Regions from separate parts of the Marinobacter sp. W-8 genome, predicted to be linked through region 2. Evidence: predicted binding sites of a transcription regulator. Region 2 holds the regulator's gene; each other region holds the start of a gene.
The links. The regulator FliA, encoded in region 2, starts transcription of late flagellar genes. The targets are predictions, from matches to a motif close to CTAAAGTTTNNNNNNNNNNNGCCGNTAA.

Region 1: the regulator FliA is predicted to act here: its motif matches at 1,516-1,543, upstream of ACF8YQ_RS11515 (flagellin).
Region 3: the regulator FliA is predicted to act here: its motif matches at 1,836-1,863, upstream of ACF8YQ_RS13195 (methyl-accepting chemotaxis protein).

The regions. Positions count from the first base shown of each region.
Region 1 covers NZ_CP172297.1:2,476,114-2,481,256, reverse strand. The annotation lists gene ACF8YQ_RS11520 (flagellin) at 1-1,180, opposite strand, end outside; gene ACF8YQ_RS11515 (flagellin) at 1,634-3,064, shown strand; gene ACF8YQ_RS11510 (flagellar protein FlaG) at 3,138-3,569, shown strand; gene fliD (flagellar filament capping protein FliD) at 3,792-5,143, shown strand, end outside.
Region 2 covers NZ_CP172297.1:1,285,327-1,290,469, forward strand. The annotation lists gene flhA (flagellar biosynthesis protein FlhA) at 1-724, shown strand, start outside; gene flhF (flagellar biosynthesis protein FlhF) at 780-2,093, shown strand; gene ACF8YQ_RS05900 (MinD/ParA family protein) at 2,166-2,978, shown strand; gene ACF8YQ_RS05905 (RNA polymerase sigma factor FliA) at 3,011-3,754, shown strand; gene cheY (chemotaxis response regulator CheY) at 3,915-4,298, shown strand; gene ACF8YQ_RS05915 (protein phosphatase CheZ) at 4,320-5,105, shown strand; gene ACF8YQ_RS05920 (chemotaxis protein CheA) at 5,124-5,143, shown strand, end outside.
Region 3 covers NZ_CP172297.1:2,851,013-2,856,155, forward strand. The annotation lists gene ACF8YQ_RS13195 (methyl-accepting chemotaxis protein) at 1-1,739, opposite strand, end outside; gene ACF8YQ_RS13200 (hypothetical protein) at 1,961-2,815, opposite strand; gene ACF8YQ_RS13205 (NAD(P)H-binding protein) at 2,879-3,556, opposite strand; gene arfB (alternative ribosome rescue aminoacyl-tRNA hydrolase ArfB) at 3,654-4,067, shown strand; gene ACF8YQ_RS13215 (BCCT family transporter) at 4,064-5,143, opposite strand, start outside.

The DNA.
Region 1 (5,143 bases), 1.2 Mb from region 2:
AGCGAAGACCACTGATTTGTTCCAGTGCATAATCCACTGTGGTAATAGTGTTGGCGGATTCATCGCGGGTAAGGACGTTCATATCGTTAACGATAAGGTCTTCCTGTGTAAGAGTGCCCAACCCAAGGTCTGCAAGAGTTCCAGTCCCGCCCAGCGTAACTGTGTCGCCGATATCTGTGATGAGCTCAAGGCCTGGCTCAAAAGTGGCGGTTGCTGCTCCAGTAATAGCCGCGCTTCCCAAAACGTCTGTTGTGCCATCGTCCTGGAGCTCAATCACGCCACCATTCTTGTCTGTCAGAATAATGTTGGTGCCAGCCGTATCTTTTGCTGCGGTAATTCCGGTCTGCCCGGCTCTCTCGTTGATTTTGTCTATGGTCGAGTCGATGTCGTCGGAGTCTGTAATTTCAATACCGGTTCCATTAATGGTGATTGTTGCAGGGCTATCTGCAGCGGCTGGCGCGCTGAATGCACCAGTATCTACAATCGTCTCACCCGCCTTTTGCGCCGTAACATTGGTATCTGGGCTGACTAGGTTGATTTGATTAATGAGGTCTTGCCCAGTGGTTGCTGAAGACAGGTCAACGTCCACACCATTAATGCTTAACGATCCGGCTGCGCTAAAGCTTGTAATATTGCCTTGATTAAATGTTGTTCCAGAAGAGACGGAAGCGCCGAGTTTAGAGCCTCGTGCATCAACTCCGTCCACGCCGATGGTTTGATTTGCATTGGCTCCAACCTGAAAGCTGAAATCTGCAAAGCTTCCATCCAGAATGTTACGCCCGTTGAACTGAGTTGTGCTTGCAATTCGGTTAATTTCGGAAATCAGCGCTGAAACTTCCTGGTTCAGAGCTTTGCGATCTGAAGGAGAGTTGGTGTCGTTAGCGGACTGTACCGCCAGTTCACGAATTCGCTGAAGCGCGTTGGTGGTCTCTTCAAGAGCACCTTCGGCAACCTGAGCAAAGGAAATGCCATCATTGGCGTTTCTGATGGCTTGATTCAGTCCTCGAACCTGGGAGGTGAAGCGCTCAGAAATCGCCAACCCTGCAGCATCGTCTTTTGCGGAGTTGATGCGCAGACCAGAGGACAGCCTTTCGAGGGCGACGTTAGCGTCTCCCTGGGATGTATTAAGGTTGCGTTGAGCGTTTAGCGAAGCGATGTTGGTGTTGATGACCTGAGGCATATCTATTCTCCTGCTCAGAGGTGCCGGAAACCAGATGCCCGTTGTAGAGGGGAACCCTTGCCGGCGGAAATTCGTTAAATTGCCGTTTTGCCGGATACTAAGCGAAGGGTGTGCCAGTTTTAAGAAAGTGGCGTTATATGGCTGTTTTAATTGATAGTTTTTAGATCAGGTTTTGAGCAGGGTGTTGCCTAGCGCCGGAAAGTTGGCGTAGGGGGCGGGAAAAGGGTTGCCGGTTTTGTTGAGTTGGGGTAGTACAGTTCGCCCCACCAAATGTCCCGGGGTCTGCCCCCAAATTCCATGTGTTACATTCCTTTACAAAAACCCTGAAAATTTTCCTAAAGCAACCGCACAAGGCGCCGTTAAGTGGAATAACAGGGCGGCGCTCCCAGATTAACGAGAACGGGCGTCAGACCTTTTCCATGAAATAACGACATCTGTCGAAGGAGAAGCATTATGGCTCTCGGTATTAATACTAACGTTGCGTCCCTCAACGCTCAGAATCAGCTGGGTAATTCTCAAAGGCTGAATGATCAAGCGCTTCAGCGACTTTCTTCTGGTTTGCGAATTAACTCTGCGAAAGACGATGCTGCCGGTCTGGCCATTTCAACACGGTTTCAATCGCAAATCTCTGGTTTAAATGTGGCTCAGCGGAATGCCAATGATGGTATTTCGTTGGCGCAAACGGCTGAAGGTGCTTTGGACGAGATCACCAACAACCTGCAACGTATTCGCGACTTGTCCGTGCAGTCTGCTAACGCTACGAATAGCGCTTCTGATCGCGCAGCATTGCAAGCCGAAGTTGACCAGTTGGTTGAAGAGGTTGATCGCGTTGCTTCACAGACAACCTTTAATGGCACCAAGCTTCTGGATGGGAGTTTTACTCAGAAAAATTTTCAAGTTGGCGCCAATGCCGGTGAAAAAATTTCAATCGATGGTATTACTAATGCTAGGAGCTCATCTCTTGGCATCTATACCGGTGTGAGTGCAGCAGATAACACTATCGCCGGAAATGCTGCGGCACAAGAACTGACAGTTACTGTTGGAAGTAACGCTACAGTTAGTTTGGGTGATGTGGCGACCGATGCTAGGGATATAACGGATGCGATAAATAACTCCGGAATTGCTGGGCTAACTGCGAGTGCGGATGTCAATCGGGTCAGTGGCGATACCACCGGTGCAGCTACGGTAGCAAGTGCTGATGCTGGCAATGTAACATTTACCATTAATGGGACCTCATTCGAGGTTTTCGCTGGTACAGATAATGGCGCGAACACTAAAGCAGCGATGGATGCGATTAATAGTGTGTCTTCCGTTACTGGTGTGGTAGCTGAAAACAAAGGCGGGAAATTAGACTTGGTCGCTAGCGATGGTCGGAATATCACTTTCGCTTTCGATGATACGGCCAACTCTACTGGTGCTAATACACAAAGTTTTGGTCTGGCTGCTGCCGGAACCCAATATTCAAAGGTGGATATCGAGTATAAGGGAACTTCGGATCAGCAAGGTGGAACTCTGGTTATTGCTCAAACTGATGGCTTGACCCTTTCCAAGGGTATATCCAAGACTGGAACGGCTCTGAACGCGATTGATATTGGTACTCAGGAGGGTGCCGAAAAAGCGCTTTCATCTATTGATGGTGCGCTCGACGCAATTAACGCTGCGCGGGCAGATCTCGGTGCTGTCCAGAACCGCTTCGAGTCCACGATCAATAACTTGGCAACCTCAGTAGAAAACCTGAGTGCCTCCAACAGCCGAATCCTGGACGCAGACTTCGCAGCCGAAACCGCGAAGCTCTCCAAGTCCCAGGTACTGCAGCAGGCCGGTATCTCCGTCCTGGCTCAGGCGAACGCCCGTCCGCAGCAGGTTCTGTCCCTCCTGCAGTAACAGGGACATAGCGGCACAAACCGGAACCTTCGGGTTCCGGTTTTCCGCCGTTTGAGGATAGCGAGGTAAAGCTATGAATGACGTTAACCTGAACAACCCGAACCTGAAGCTGGTGAATGCCAGTGACCGGGGCCCGGTGAAGGCACTGTCGTCATCTCAGGCCGAGGGCCGGAATGCCCCTGACCTTGCTGCTTCGACTGTCGGCGCAGCCCAGGTTCAACGCAACGTTGCTAACGAAGCCTCCAAAGCCGAGCGGCTGCAGGAGCGTAACGAGGCGCAGCGTGAAGAGTTGGATCAGGCGGTCAGCCAGCTGAACGACTTTGTTCAGAATGTGCAGCGGGATCTGCAGTTTGAAGTGGATAACGACATGGGCCAGACCATTGTTAAAGTGGTCGATCAGCAAACCCAGGAAGTCATCCGCCAGATTCCGGATGAAGTGGCTTTGAGGTTGGCAGAAAAATTGCAGCAGGACGAACCGCTGACGTTGTTTAACATCAAGGTGTAAAAGCTTGCCGCTTTTGCGCGGATGACTACAACGGTATTTCAGCACCGCCGCACCTGAGAAGGTCCGGCGGTGTTCTGCGTTATGGCTGCACCCGGTCTGATTCGGGGCTATGCTTGGTTTGACGCGTTGTTACAATTTTCTACGCCGGAAAGGCAAAGTTTTGCCGCTTTCGGCCGATACATAGTTCAGTGAAGACATTGGCCCCCTTGAGGAGGCATGGTTATGGCAGGTATATCATCGTTGGGAATTGGTTCCGGGGTGCTGAACTCGGATCTGGTGGATCAGTTGGTGGCCGCAGAGCGCAAGCCTACGGAAACCCGCCTAACCCAGAAAACCCAGCAAGCCGAGGCGCTTTTGTCCGCCTATGGCAAGTTGCGCAGTGCCGTCACGGAACTTCGTCTGCCTATGCGGCAGTTGAGCTCACCGGATAACCTCAAGGCATTTTCTGCGTCTTCCTCCAATGACGATATTGGTGTTTCTGTCGATTCCACCAAGGCAAGCCGTGGCGCTTACAGTGTGGAGGTCACCAGTCTTGCCTCTGCTCAGGCATTGGCTTCCCGGGATGTATTTGCGGATCGTGACGCGACCAGCGTCGGACGTGGCACCCTGGAGCTGTCGGTTGGCGACAAAATTACGAATATCACTATAGACAGCAGTAACGACACACTTCAGGGTCTGGCGAACGCGATTAATGAAGCAGACGCGGGCGTTTCCGCTGGAATCATCGATACCGGTAGTGGATATCAACTGGTGCTTTCTGCGGATGAGACGGGTACCGCCAACGCAGTCAGTATTTCTGTCACGGGTGATACGAATGGCACAGATACCGACAACACCGGCCTTTCACGTTTTGCCTTCAACGCGGGAATGGATGCGGACTCCGGCCTGAAAGAAACTATTGCTGCCAGCGATGCGGTAATGGATATCAATGGTGTAACGGTTACCCGTTCCACCAACACATTTGAAAATGTGATCGATGGCCTGACCTTCGATATCAAAGAAACCGGCACTTCTACTATTAAAGTCTCTCAGGATTTTGGCGCAGTGGCTGACCGCGTTCAGGGCTTCGTTGATAAGTTCAATGCGCTGCAGTCCACCATTGACAGCCTTGCCGGTTTTAATGCCGAGGCTGGTGTGGGCAGCCTGCTAACCGGCGATTCTACGGTTCGGGCGATTCAGAGCCAGTTGCGGAATATTCTTACCCGTGTGGTGCCAGGCATGGAGAACGCCAGTGTTCGCAGTTTGGCCGATGTGGGTATCACCACTGACTTTGAGACCGGTGGCCTAGAATTCGACCGGGCGAAGTTCGAAGAAGTCCTGAAGGCTAATCCTGACGAGGTAACGGCGCTGTTTGCGGAGCAGGGGCGTACCACGGACAGCCAGGTGGAATTTGTTCGCAGCGGTTTGAATACCGAGCCCGGTGAGTACGACATCAATATCACGCAGGCTGCCACTCAGGGGCAGTTGGTAGCTGGTTCGGCACTCGGTGCTACGTTCGATATTACCGATACCAATGATGATCTGGCCTTGACAGTGAACGGTGATATCACGGTGAACCTGAAGCTGACCCAGGG
Region 2 (5,143 bases):
GGACGCCATCTGGATTGAATCCGACAGGAAAGACCAGGCCCAGACGCTGGGTTACACCGTGGTGGATGCGAGCACCGTGGTGGCGACACATCTGAACCAGATCCTGCAGAAACACGCTCATGAATTGATCGGTCACGAGGAAGCCCAGAAGTGGCTGGACCAGCTGGAGAAGATTTCGCCCAAGCTGGCGGAGGAACTGGTGCCGACCACCATTTCCATCAGCATCCTGTTGAAAGTGTTGCAGAACCTGTTGAAAGAAGAAGTGCCGGTGCGGGATATGCGCTCCATTGCTGAGGCCATCGTGAACGTGCATCCGAAGAGTCAGGACCCGAAAGTATTGACCACGGTAGCCCGCCAGGCGCTGCGCCGGATGATTGTTCAGAGTATTTGTGGCAACGACGCCGAAATCCCGGTTATCACGTTGGATCCAGACCTGGAACAGTTATTGCTGAAGTCTGTACAGCAGAGTCAACAATCCGGCGGTCAGGATGACATTGGTCTGGTGCTTGAGCCCAACATGGTGGAAAAGCTGCAACGATCCCTTCAGGACAGCGTGCAGCGCCAGGAAATGCTCGGCAAGCCCGCCATCCTGCTGGTTTCAGGGCCCTTGCGGCCAGTACTGGCGAAGTTTGCCAGCTACGGGGTAGAGCGTTTGCATGTGCTTTCTTACCAGGAAATCCCGGATAACAAACAGATCACGATAGTCGCTTCTGTGGGTCAATAAACCGACGGAGCATCGCGGAAAGCCAGAGTGCTTGCCGGTGGGAGGATGAAACAGCATGAAAGTAAAACGGTTTTTTGCGCAGTCCATGGCTGAGGCCCTGAAGCAGGTAAGCCACGAAATGGGGCCGGATGCCGTTATTCTGTCTAACCGCCGGGTTGATGGTGGTGTTGAGATCGTGACGGCACTCGACTACGACGAAAACATGGCGCGCCAGCGTCTGGGTGAAAGAGCGGTTGAAGCCACCAACGGCTCCCGCCTGGCAGAGATGCAGGCTGAGCAGCATCGTCGGCTGGAAGAGGAGCTGAACCGGTCCCGCAGTCGCATTCGTGAGGTTCGGGAAAAGCGCGCAGGAAGTGGCGCCTCAGGTGGCGTGGCGTCGTCCTTGTCTTTCGAGACGGCCGGTTTTCCGGCGTCACGTCCCAGTGTTGAAACGCTGACAAAGCCAGTTGCGGGTAGCGAATCTGGCGCCGGTGGCTATGCCGATGAACTGGCCAGTATGCGTGCCGAAATCAGCTCTCTGCGTGATCTGGTCAGTGGTAAGGCTGCGACTGCCACGCTGGCCGGTAACAGCGCAGTTCAGCAACGCTTGGCCGAACGGCTGCAGGAGTTCGGTTTGGGCGCGGAGCTGGCCGGCTCTCTGTCCCGGCGGCACCGGGCAGGGCGCCTGGAAGATGGCTGGAAGCAGTCGCTGAAAATGCTGGCGACCGGCGTTCGTACCGGTCGCGAAGACTGGCTTGATGCCGGGGGAATCTATGCCCTGGTCGGGCCGACCGGGTCTGGCAAAACCACCACCATTGGCAAACTGGCGGCTCGCTACGTGCTGGAGCATGGCCCGGATTCGTTGGCTCTGGTGACCACCGACCGCTACCGTGTGGCCGCTCATGAGCAGCTGTTTGTGTTCGGCCGCATCCTGAATGTGCCCGTGCGGGTGGTGGATGAGAGCCATTCCCTGGATGACATTCTTGATGAACTGTCGGATCGACATCTGGTACTGATTGACACTGCCGGCCTGACCAGTGCCGACCGTGGTTACCAGGAACAACTGGCGGAGTTGGCTCGCAGCGATCACAATATCCGTACACATCTGGTGGTCTCCGCGACCAGTCAGCCACGTATCATGAAATCCGTGTGGCATTGCTATAAGATGGCAAACCTTGCAGGCTGCATCATGACCAAGATTGATGAAGCCCTGACCCTGGGCGAAGCGCTCGGATTCGTTATGGAGACCAGCTTGCCGGTGGCCTGGTACACCGATGGCCAGAAGATACCGGAAGATCTCCAGAGGGCGGAGGCTATCCCGCTGGTGCGTTTGGGCGTAGAAAGGCTCAAGGCCGTGCAGAGCGCGCAGGCAGTCGCCGAAGGTGCCTGAGCCTCGTTGGCGGCACAATAAAACACCGGCACGCGTGCCCGTACAAGAACGTAGTAAGAGACTGATAACAGTATGAGCAGACCACATCCGGTTCAGGTGATTGCGGTTTCCGGCGGCAAGGGCGGTGTCGGCAAGAGCAATGTTTCGGTCAATCTCGGTATCGCCCTGGCCCAGAAGGGGCGCCGGGTTGTCTTGCTGGACGCGGATCTCGGGCTCGCCAACATCGATGTGTTGCTCGGCATTACCGCTAATCGAAATCTGCAAGACGTACTCAGCGGCGATTGTGATCTGAAAGACGTGCTGGTGAATGGTCCTGGTGGTATCAAGATTGTACCGGCATCCTCCGGCACCCAGCGTATGACCCAGCTCAGCGCCATGGAACATGCCGGCCTGATCAACGCTTTCAGTGAGCTGGGCGACCAGATTGACGTCCTGATTGTGGATACCGCCGCAGGTATTTCTGAATCGGTGGTCAGCTTCCTCAGGGCCTCGCAGGAACTTCTGCTGGTGGTCTGCGACGAACCTACTTCCATTACCGATGCCTACGCGCTGATCAAACTGATGAACCGGGATTATGGCACCAACCGCTTCCGTATCCTGGCAAACCAGGTCCGCAATGAGCAGGAAGGCCGCCATCTGTTTGAAAAACTGACCCGGGTCACCGAGCGTTTTCTGGATGTGGCACTACAATATGTAGGTATCGTGCCTTACGACGAGGCCGTCAAGAAAGCCGTCCAAAGACAGAAAGCGGTATTGGATGCCTATCCGAGGGCGAAAGCCTCGCTGGCTATCCGGGCTCTGGCCGAAAAAGTGGATAGCTGGCCTTTGCCGTCCTCTCCCAGGGGGCATCTCGAATTCTTCGTGGAGCGGCTCGTCGAAGTCTGATCTGAATCCAGTCCTACAAGAAAACCGGATACATGACATTGGCGAAAAATCTGGGAATTTACCATCAGGCCGGCGCCAGGAGCCCTTCAGCCCTGATCGAAGAGCATGCGCCGCTGGTCAAGAAAATCGCCCTTCATCTCATGGCCCGGCTGCCGCCATCAGTGCAGCTGGAAGACCTTATGCAGGCTGGTATGGTTGGCCTTCTGGAGGCCGCGCAGCGCTATTCTTCCGGCAAAGGTGCCACCTTTGAAACCTACGCAGGGATTCGCATCCGCGGCGCCATGGTGGATGAGATCCGCAAAGGCGACTGGGTGCCTCGCTCAGTGCATCGCAACGCCCGGCGAATCGCCAGTGCTATCAAACAGGTGGAAGATCGTACCGGGCGCGAGGCCCAGGATGCCGAAGTAGCGGAAGAGCTTGGCATTGGTCTGGACGAGTATCATGCCTCACTCGCCGACGCTAACAGCGGTAGACTTTTTAGTCTTGATGAACTCAATGAATCCGGCGAGCTGCCGATAGAAGAAGCAGAAGCGAGTGATAATCCGCTGGACGGTATTGCTTCAGGCGCTTTCCAGCGAAGTCTCGCAGACGCCATTGAGCAGTTGCCTGAGCGTGAAAAACTGGTATTGAGCCTGTATTACCAGGAGGAGCTCAACCTCAAGGAAATCGGTGCGGTGCTTGGGGTCAGTGAGAGCCGGGTAAGCCAGATTCACAGCCAGGCGGCGTTGAGACTTCGCAGCCGGTTGGCCGAGTGGCGGGATGGTGACAACGACTGATCGGCCAGGTGCTGTGTTTCGCTTTCAGCAAGCTGTGTAGCTTTTGGTAAACGATGCTTTACAACGTGCGCAAACACCACACAATAAGCGCTTAAGGTAGCAGCCTGCTAGACTTCCAAAAGGCTGAATGAATTCCGGGTGTTACTGACTGGAGGTCCCATTGGACAAGAACATGAAAATTCTCATTGTGGATGACTTCTCCACAATGCGACGCATCATCAAAAACCTGCTGCGAGATCTCGGCTTCACCAATACGGATGAAGCAGACGATGGCAACACCGCGTTGCCCATGCTCCGAAGCGGCAAGTATGACTTCCTGGTGACTGACTGGAACATGCCCGGCATGTCGGGCTTTGACCTTCTGAAGGCTGTCCGTGCTGATGAAAACCTGAAGAACCTGCCGGTTCTGATGGTAACGGCAGAGGCCAAGCGGGACCAGATCGTGGCCGCGGCTCAGGCCGGGGTGAACGGATATGTGGTCAAGCCTTTTACGGCAGCTGTGCTCAAGGAAAAGATCGAGAAAATCTTCGAACGAATCCAGTAACCAGAGGTCGGATGGCTCGCCATGAGTGATACCAAACAGAACCATCAGGGCCTTGATCCGGAGGTGGCGGAGAAACTTCAAAAGCAGGCCTCCGACCTGGCTGAGAATGTAAACGCCGGGAATTATGCCAAGGCGATGACCCTGATCAATGAACTGAGCGAGGTTCGCGATCAGAGTCTGTACCGGGAAGTGGGGCGACTGACCCGCAGCCTCCATGAGGCAATCCGGAACTTCCAGATAGACCCGCGTAATGCCGAGCAGAAAGAAGTGCTGTCGAAGATGAGCGACGCTTCTGACCGTCTGGCCTATGTGGTTCAGATGACCAGCCAGGCGGCGAACCGCACCATGGATCTGGTTGAGGAAAGCATGCCGGTGGCTCACGCCATGCGGGATGAAGCGGTTGCCCTGCGGGATGAGTGGCAGCGTCTGCGCCGTCGTGAAATGGAGCCTGCGGAGTTTCGGGAGCTTTACGGTCGCATCGACAAGTTCTTCGCTGGCCTGACGACAGACTCCGACAGTCTGTACCAGAACCTGTCGGAAATCCTTCTAGCTCAGGATTTTCAGGATCTTACCGGTCAGGTTATCCAGAAGGTCACCGCGTTGGTGAAAGAGGTGGAAGACAACCTTCTTGGTCTGGTGGTGATGGCCAGCCACGTTGATCAACTGACCGGCACAGTGCATCAGATTGAAGAAAAAGAAGAATCGGCCGAAAAAGGGGTAGGGCCCCAGATCAAGGCCGATGAGCGGGAAGATGTAGTTTCGGGACAGGACGATGTGGACGATCTGCTGTCCAGTCTCGGATTCTGATAATAAAGAGGGTGACGCATGGCGTTAGATGCTGATGA
Region 3 (5,143 bases), 1.6 Mb from region 2:
CGCCCTGCCTCACCGGCCCGAGCCGCTTCTATGGCCGCATTGAGCGCTAGCAGATTGGTCTGGGCAGCAATGTCGTTGATCATTTCAGCCGCCTTGCCGATCTCATCCGTGCGTTCACTCGCGGCGCGGATACCCTCGGCCGAACGCACGATAACGTCGCGAATGCTCTCGGTTTCACGGCTGACACGGGCAAACTGATCTTTGGCGCGAGCCACCACATCTTCCATGCTTACCCGCATTTCCTGTGCCGTGGTCGAGGCATTTTCGATTTCGTTCTGCTGCAGATCTGCGCCCTTCAGCATCTGCTCTATGTCGTGTACCACCTGCTGAATCTTTTCATCCGCCTGGCGGTTCTGACCCACAAGGTGTTCACTGGCGGAGCGGGATTCACCCGCAAGACTGATGACCTGCCCCACCATGCCGTCGAGGGTATCCAGAAAGCTGTTCATCCAGCGCGCGAGATCCCCGCTCTCATCCCGCTTGGTCTTGCCGACATCGAGACGCTGGCGCAGATTCCCGCCTCCTTCGGCAATGTTTCGTATGACATCCGCGAGTGATGACAGACTATCTGCCAGTGGCTTGGCGGAACTTGCCCGGAAGATGACAAGACCCAGGAGCGCAACCATCGCGTTCACGGAGGCTTCCAGCCACAGGGGAGCACCGCTTGCCGAAACCGCTACATTGGCTGCCCAGATAAGCGCCATAAGGACCCCGAGCCGCGCCGTCAGTCGATAGCTGACCGAACGTTTCCGATACACCTCCTCCAGGTCGCCTTCACACATCATGCCCCAACGATCAGGAGACCCGGGTAACTGGAAGGTCACGCCCTTGCCAATCACCGGTATATGGCGATAGTCGGAATAGCCGGGGTACTTAACGTAGAGGTTTTCACCACGGGCCATGGTTTCGCGTACCCCCGGGTGCAACTGCCCCGTAGCCGGGTCCGTGAAACGTATTTCGAATTCGGTGTGTTCCCGAATCCGTACTGTACCGAAGCCCGTACGGATTCCGTCTTTGAGGTTGTCGCCGTGACTGAAGGTAGCGTCTTCAAACCGCGAGCGCGACAGGGCAACTCCCGGTCTGATCGATGGATCAAACTGACTGTCGATCATGAAAATGTAGTTGTCGCCAGACTCTTCAAAAATGTGCCCGGCCTCGCGCTGAATCAGGTCACTCATGACATCGTTCGGAACCCGGGCACAGACTGCTGCTGCCTGATTGCCAGCAAGAGCGACCGGCTGGTAGAACATCAGCGTGACATCGTCATGAAATCTGGAAGTTGTGGCACCAAGCTGCAAGGTGACCGGGTCACTGTAGGGCCCGTGGAGAAACCGCTCTCTCACCCCTCGTTGCACGGCCGCGGGCATGAGGCCTGCGGCTCCGTTTCTGCCGGTCACCGTCGAGGCGACAACAGAGCCATCTTCTTTCACAACGAAAAGCTCGGAAATTTCCCGGAGGCGCGTAACGGCCGAATCCAGTACCTCTGAAATGCTATCGTGTTCGCTACCCTCAAGTCGTGCCGCAAGCCCCTCAAGGAAGGCCCACTTGCCATTTGCCCAGTTAATCAGCGCTTCGCGACGGGTTTTCGCGATGCTCTCGAATATCTCTTCATTCGTTGCATATTGCTGGCGGTTCAAAAAACAGGACCATCCCATCCGCAATTTACCTGTGGCCCCAAACCAGGGCAACCAGCCCCGCTCATCGGATGAAAGGTTCATGGAATCACTGCGTAAAGTCATAGCGCGCCTTCCTCAATCAGTACTGCATGCCTGCACTACAACGATGTGGTGCAAACATACCTGCTTTCAGAAGGAAGCTAAGCAAAGAGCGGGCCTGAACCGGCGGACCGGTCAAAACCTGAAGGGAAGTAGCAACTGCCGGATTCAAACGATGAGAGAGGCGCACCATCGGGGTGCGCCATAAAAAATATGCACTAAAGAAGGGCGAGGCGCCCCTGGGCTCAGCGGGTCTTCAGATTCTCCAGAAACTCAGCCATTTCTGCTTGCATGTCGACAACACGTTGCCGCCATTCCGCCTTGTAGGCCGCAAACTCCTCGCTCAATTCGCTCAATTGCAGCTGGGCTTCGGCGGCGGTCGCGGTGCTCTCCGCAAGCGTTTTCAAGTTGACTTCAGACAACTGCTCCCGCTGGTCTTCAAGCCTGATTACCGTTTCGTTCAAGGTACGTTTGTCCTGCGGCGTTGCTGATGGTGTAGATTCAAGGGCTTCCCGCAGGGATTCAGACAGCTCTTCCAGATGCTGGCTCAGTTGATCACCGTACTCTTCAGCCAACGCCGACATATCTTCATTCATACTCTGGGCCTGTTGCTGCAACTCCCGCCCCAGCCTCTCAAGCTCTACCGCCATCTCATCAGATTGATTTGCCCAGCGACTCTTGAGATCTTCACCCAGTTTTTCCAGCTGCCCAACAAGACTTCCCCAAACCGGGCCCTGTTTCAGGGCATCGCCGGTGCGATAATAATCCACCAGCCAGTCGTCACCTTTACGTACCAGATAGGTTAAGGACTCCGTGGCTTCGTTCTGGCCCTCCAGACCACTCAGGGTGGTGGTTACCCGGGCCAGATTGTCATCAATGACCACACGCCCCCACTCAATGCTCACGTTCTGCCATTGCTGTTCAAAACCATCGAACGCCGCTTCATCGACCAGGGTTGAATAATCTGCGGCCGCTTCAGCATCCTCTTCAAGTACAGCTTGCCAAAACGCTTCCGATACTTCCTGGGGCGATTCCGGGCGACTGCACCCTGTCGCCATGAATACGGAAAACACCAGAAAAGGAAAAAGTACATATTTCATTAATCAACCTCATCGATCGCTCGGGAACAGTGACCCAGATTTTACATCAGGTGAAGGACCGCATTAGCGACGATTGCCCATCGTTAAGATATCGTCGTACTCCCACACTCTCACCACTGCACCGCCCGAAGTGATTCCGCTAATGGTCTCAAGCTCGTTGACCATGGCCGACGCGACGGCTTCCGCTTCAATTGCCCGATATTTTCTCAGTGGCCCGATCAACGCCCGATTCGCAACCGGCATGACCGCCACACCAAGAGCCTCGGCCGTTCGAGCCTCCTTGCGCTGCCCCAGCAACAGGCTCGGGTGGTAAATCGCAAGATAAGGAAATTTCAGCGCCCGGACATTGTCCTCAAGCTCTCCTTTGACTCGATTGTAGAAAACCGGGGATTGCGACGATGCTCCGATGGCCGACATCAGAATCAATGCCCGTGCGCCAGCGTTACGGGCCATCTGAGCTGCCTTCAATGCATAGTCATGATCGACCTTGCGAAAGGCTTCTCTGGAGCCTGCCTTTTTCAGGGTTGTTCCAAGGCAACAGATCAGGACATCCACCTGGAAAGCGTCAGGCGCAGCCTCCATTGCATCAAAATCCATGAAGCGCTGCTCCAGTTTCGGATTTTCCACGACCATCGGCCGGCGAACCGGAGCGATCACCGTCGATATCTCCGCCTGCTCGAGGAGTTTCTCCACCACCATGCCTCCGGTCAGGCCGGTAGCGCCTAAAACCATCACCTTCATTCGGTGTCTCCCTGTGTTCATCGCTTCTGATTGGTTGCCGGATTGCGTAGGATGATACTCGTAAACACCCGAATCCGAGCTCTCAACACGTGCCACTATGCTGAAATTATCCAATGCCGTCGAACTGGCAGACTGGGAAATCCAGATTACGCAGATACGATCCCAGGGGGCAGGCGGCCAGAATGTGAACAAGGTTGCCTCTGCCGTACACCTACGGTTCGACGTCCTGCATTCCACCCTGCCGCCGTTTTACAAAGAACGTTTGATGGCTTTGTCCGACCAGCGCATCAGTAAAGACGGCGTGATTGTGATCAAGGGGCAGTCTTTCCGCACGTTTGAGCAGAACAAAGAGGACGCGCTGAACAGACTCAAGACACTGATCCTGGAGGCAGTTAAGCCGCAAAAAGCCCGCCGGCCAACACGGCCTACGAAATCCTCCCAACGGCGGCGTGTGGATAACAAAACCCGCCGTGGAGAGATCAAATCCCTGAGGGGAAAAGTAAAAACCTAAGTCAGCCCTTGCTCTTTTGCCAGGGCGGCTGCGGCCCTGGGACCGGTCCACAGAGAAGGGAGAATAATCAACGACACCGGAATGGCCGTGATCACAATGAATTGTTGCAAGACGCCAATCTGCCCGGCCCCCATATAGAGCAGAATCGCGGCCATCAGTGCCATGGCGCCACCCCAGAAAACACGAATCCAGGGTTGCGGCTCGTCATGGCCGGCACCCACCATCGCAATGGAGTAGCTCATCGAATCTCCGGTTGTCGCCACAAAGATAGTGGTCAACAACAGGATGGCGGCTGCCATCCAGGTGCCTCCCGGCAGTGCCTGCGCAACCGTCAATGTGGCGACATCAAACCGGAAACTGTTCAAGGCGTCGGTCAAATCAAACGTGCCGGACAGCTGATGGTATATGCCAGAGCCACCCAGCAACGTGAACCAGATGGTCGTGGCGATGGGTGCCAGTATGGCGACTGCCATGATGGTTTCACGGATGGTTCTACCACGTGAGATTCTCGATACAAACACTGCCATCAAGGGGGTGTAACCAATAAACCAGGCAAAGAAAAACACCGTCCACCACTTCATCCACCAATCCGGAGCCGTCTGTGCTGTCATGGTCGCCATGGAGAAAAACGAGCCCAGATACTCGCCCATGGATTGCAGGTAAACATCCGTGAGGAATAGCGTGGGGCCAAACACAAAAATAACGCCGGCAATCACCAACGCCAGGATGACGTTTAAACGACTGAGCAGCTGGATACCCCGATGCAGCCCGGTCATTGCGGATGTCATGTATACCCCGGCCAGCACGGTCAGAACCATGAGCTGAGTACCGTAGCCATCGGAGACACCAAACAGCTCATGCAATCCAAAGCTCATTTGTGTCGCCAGAAAGCCGATCGGGCCCACGGTGCCGGCAACCACTGCGATCACGCAGGCCGCATCGACCACTCCGCCCAGGCGCCCGCTGACAACACGCTCGCCTAGCACGGGATAAAGCAGGGTACGTGGCTGCAGTGGCTGCCCTTGTGAGTAGTGCGCGCGCGAGAGCACGATGGCCGTTAGTGAACCAAGCACAGC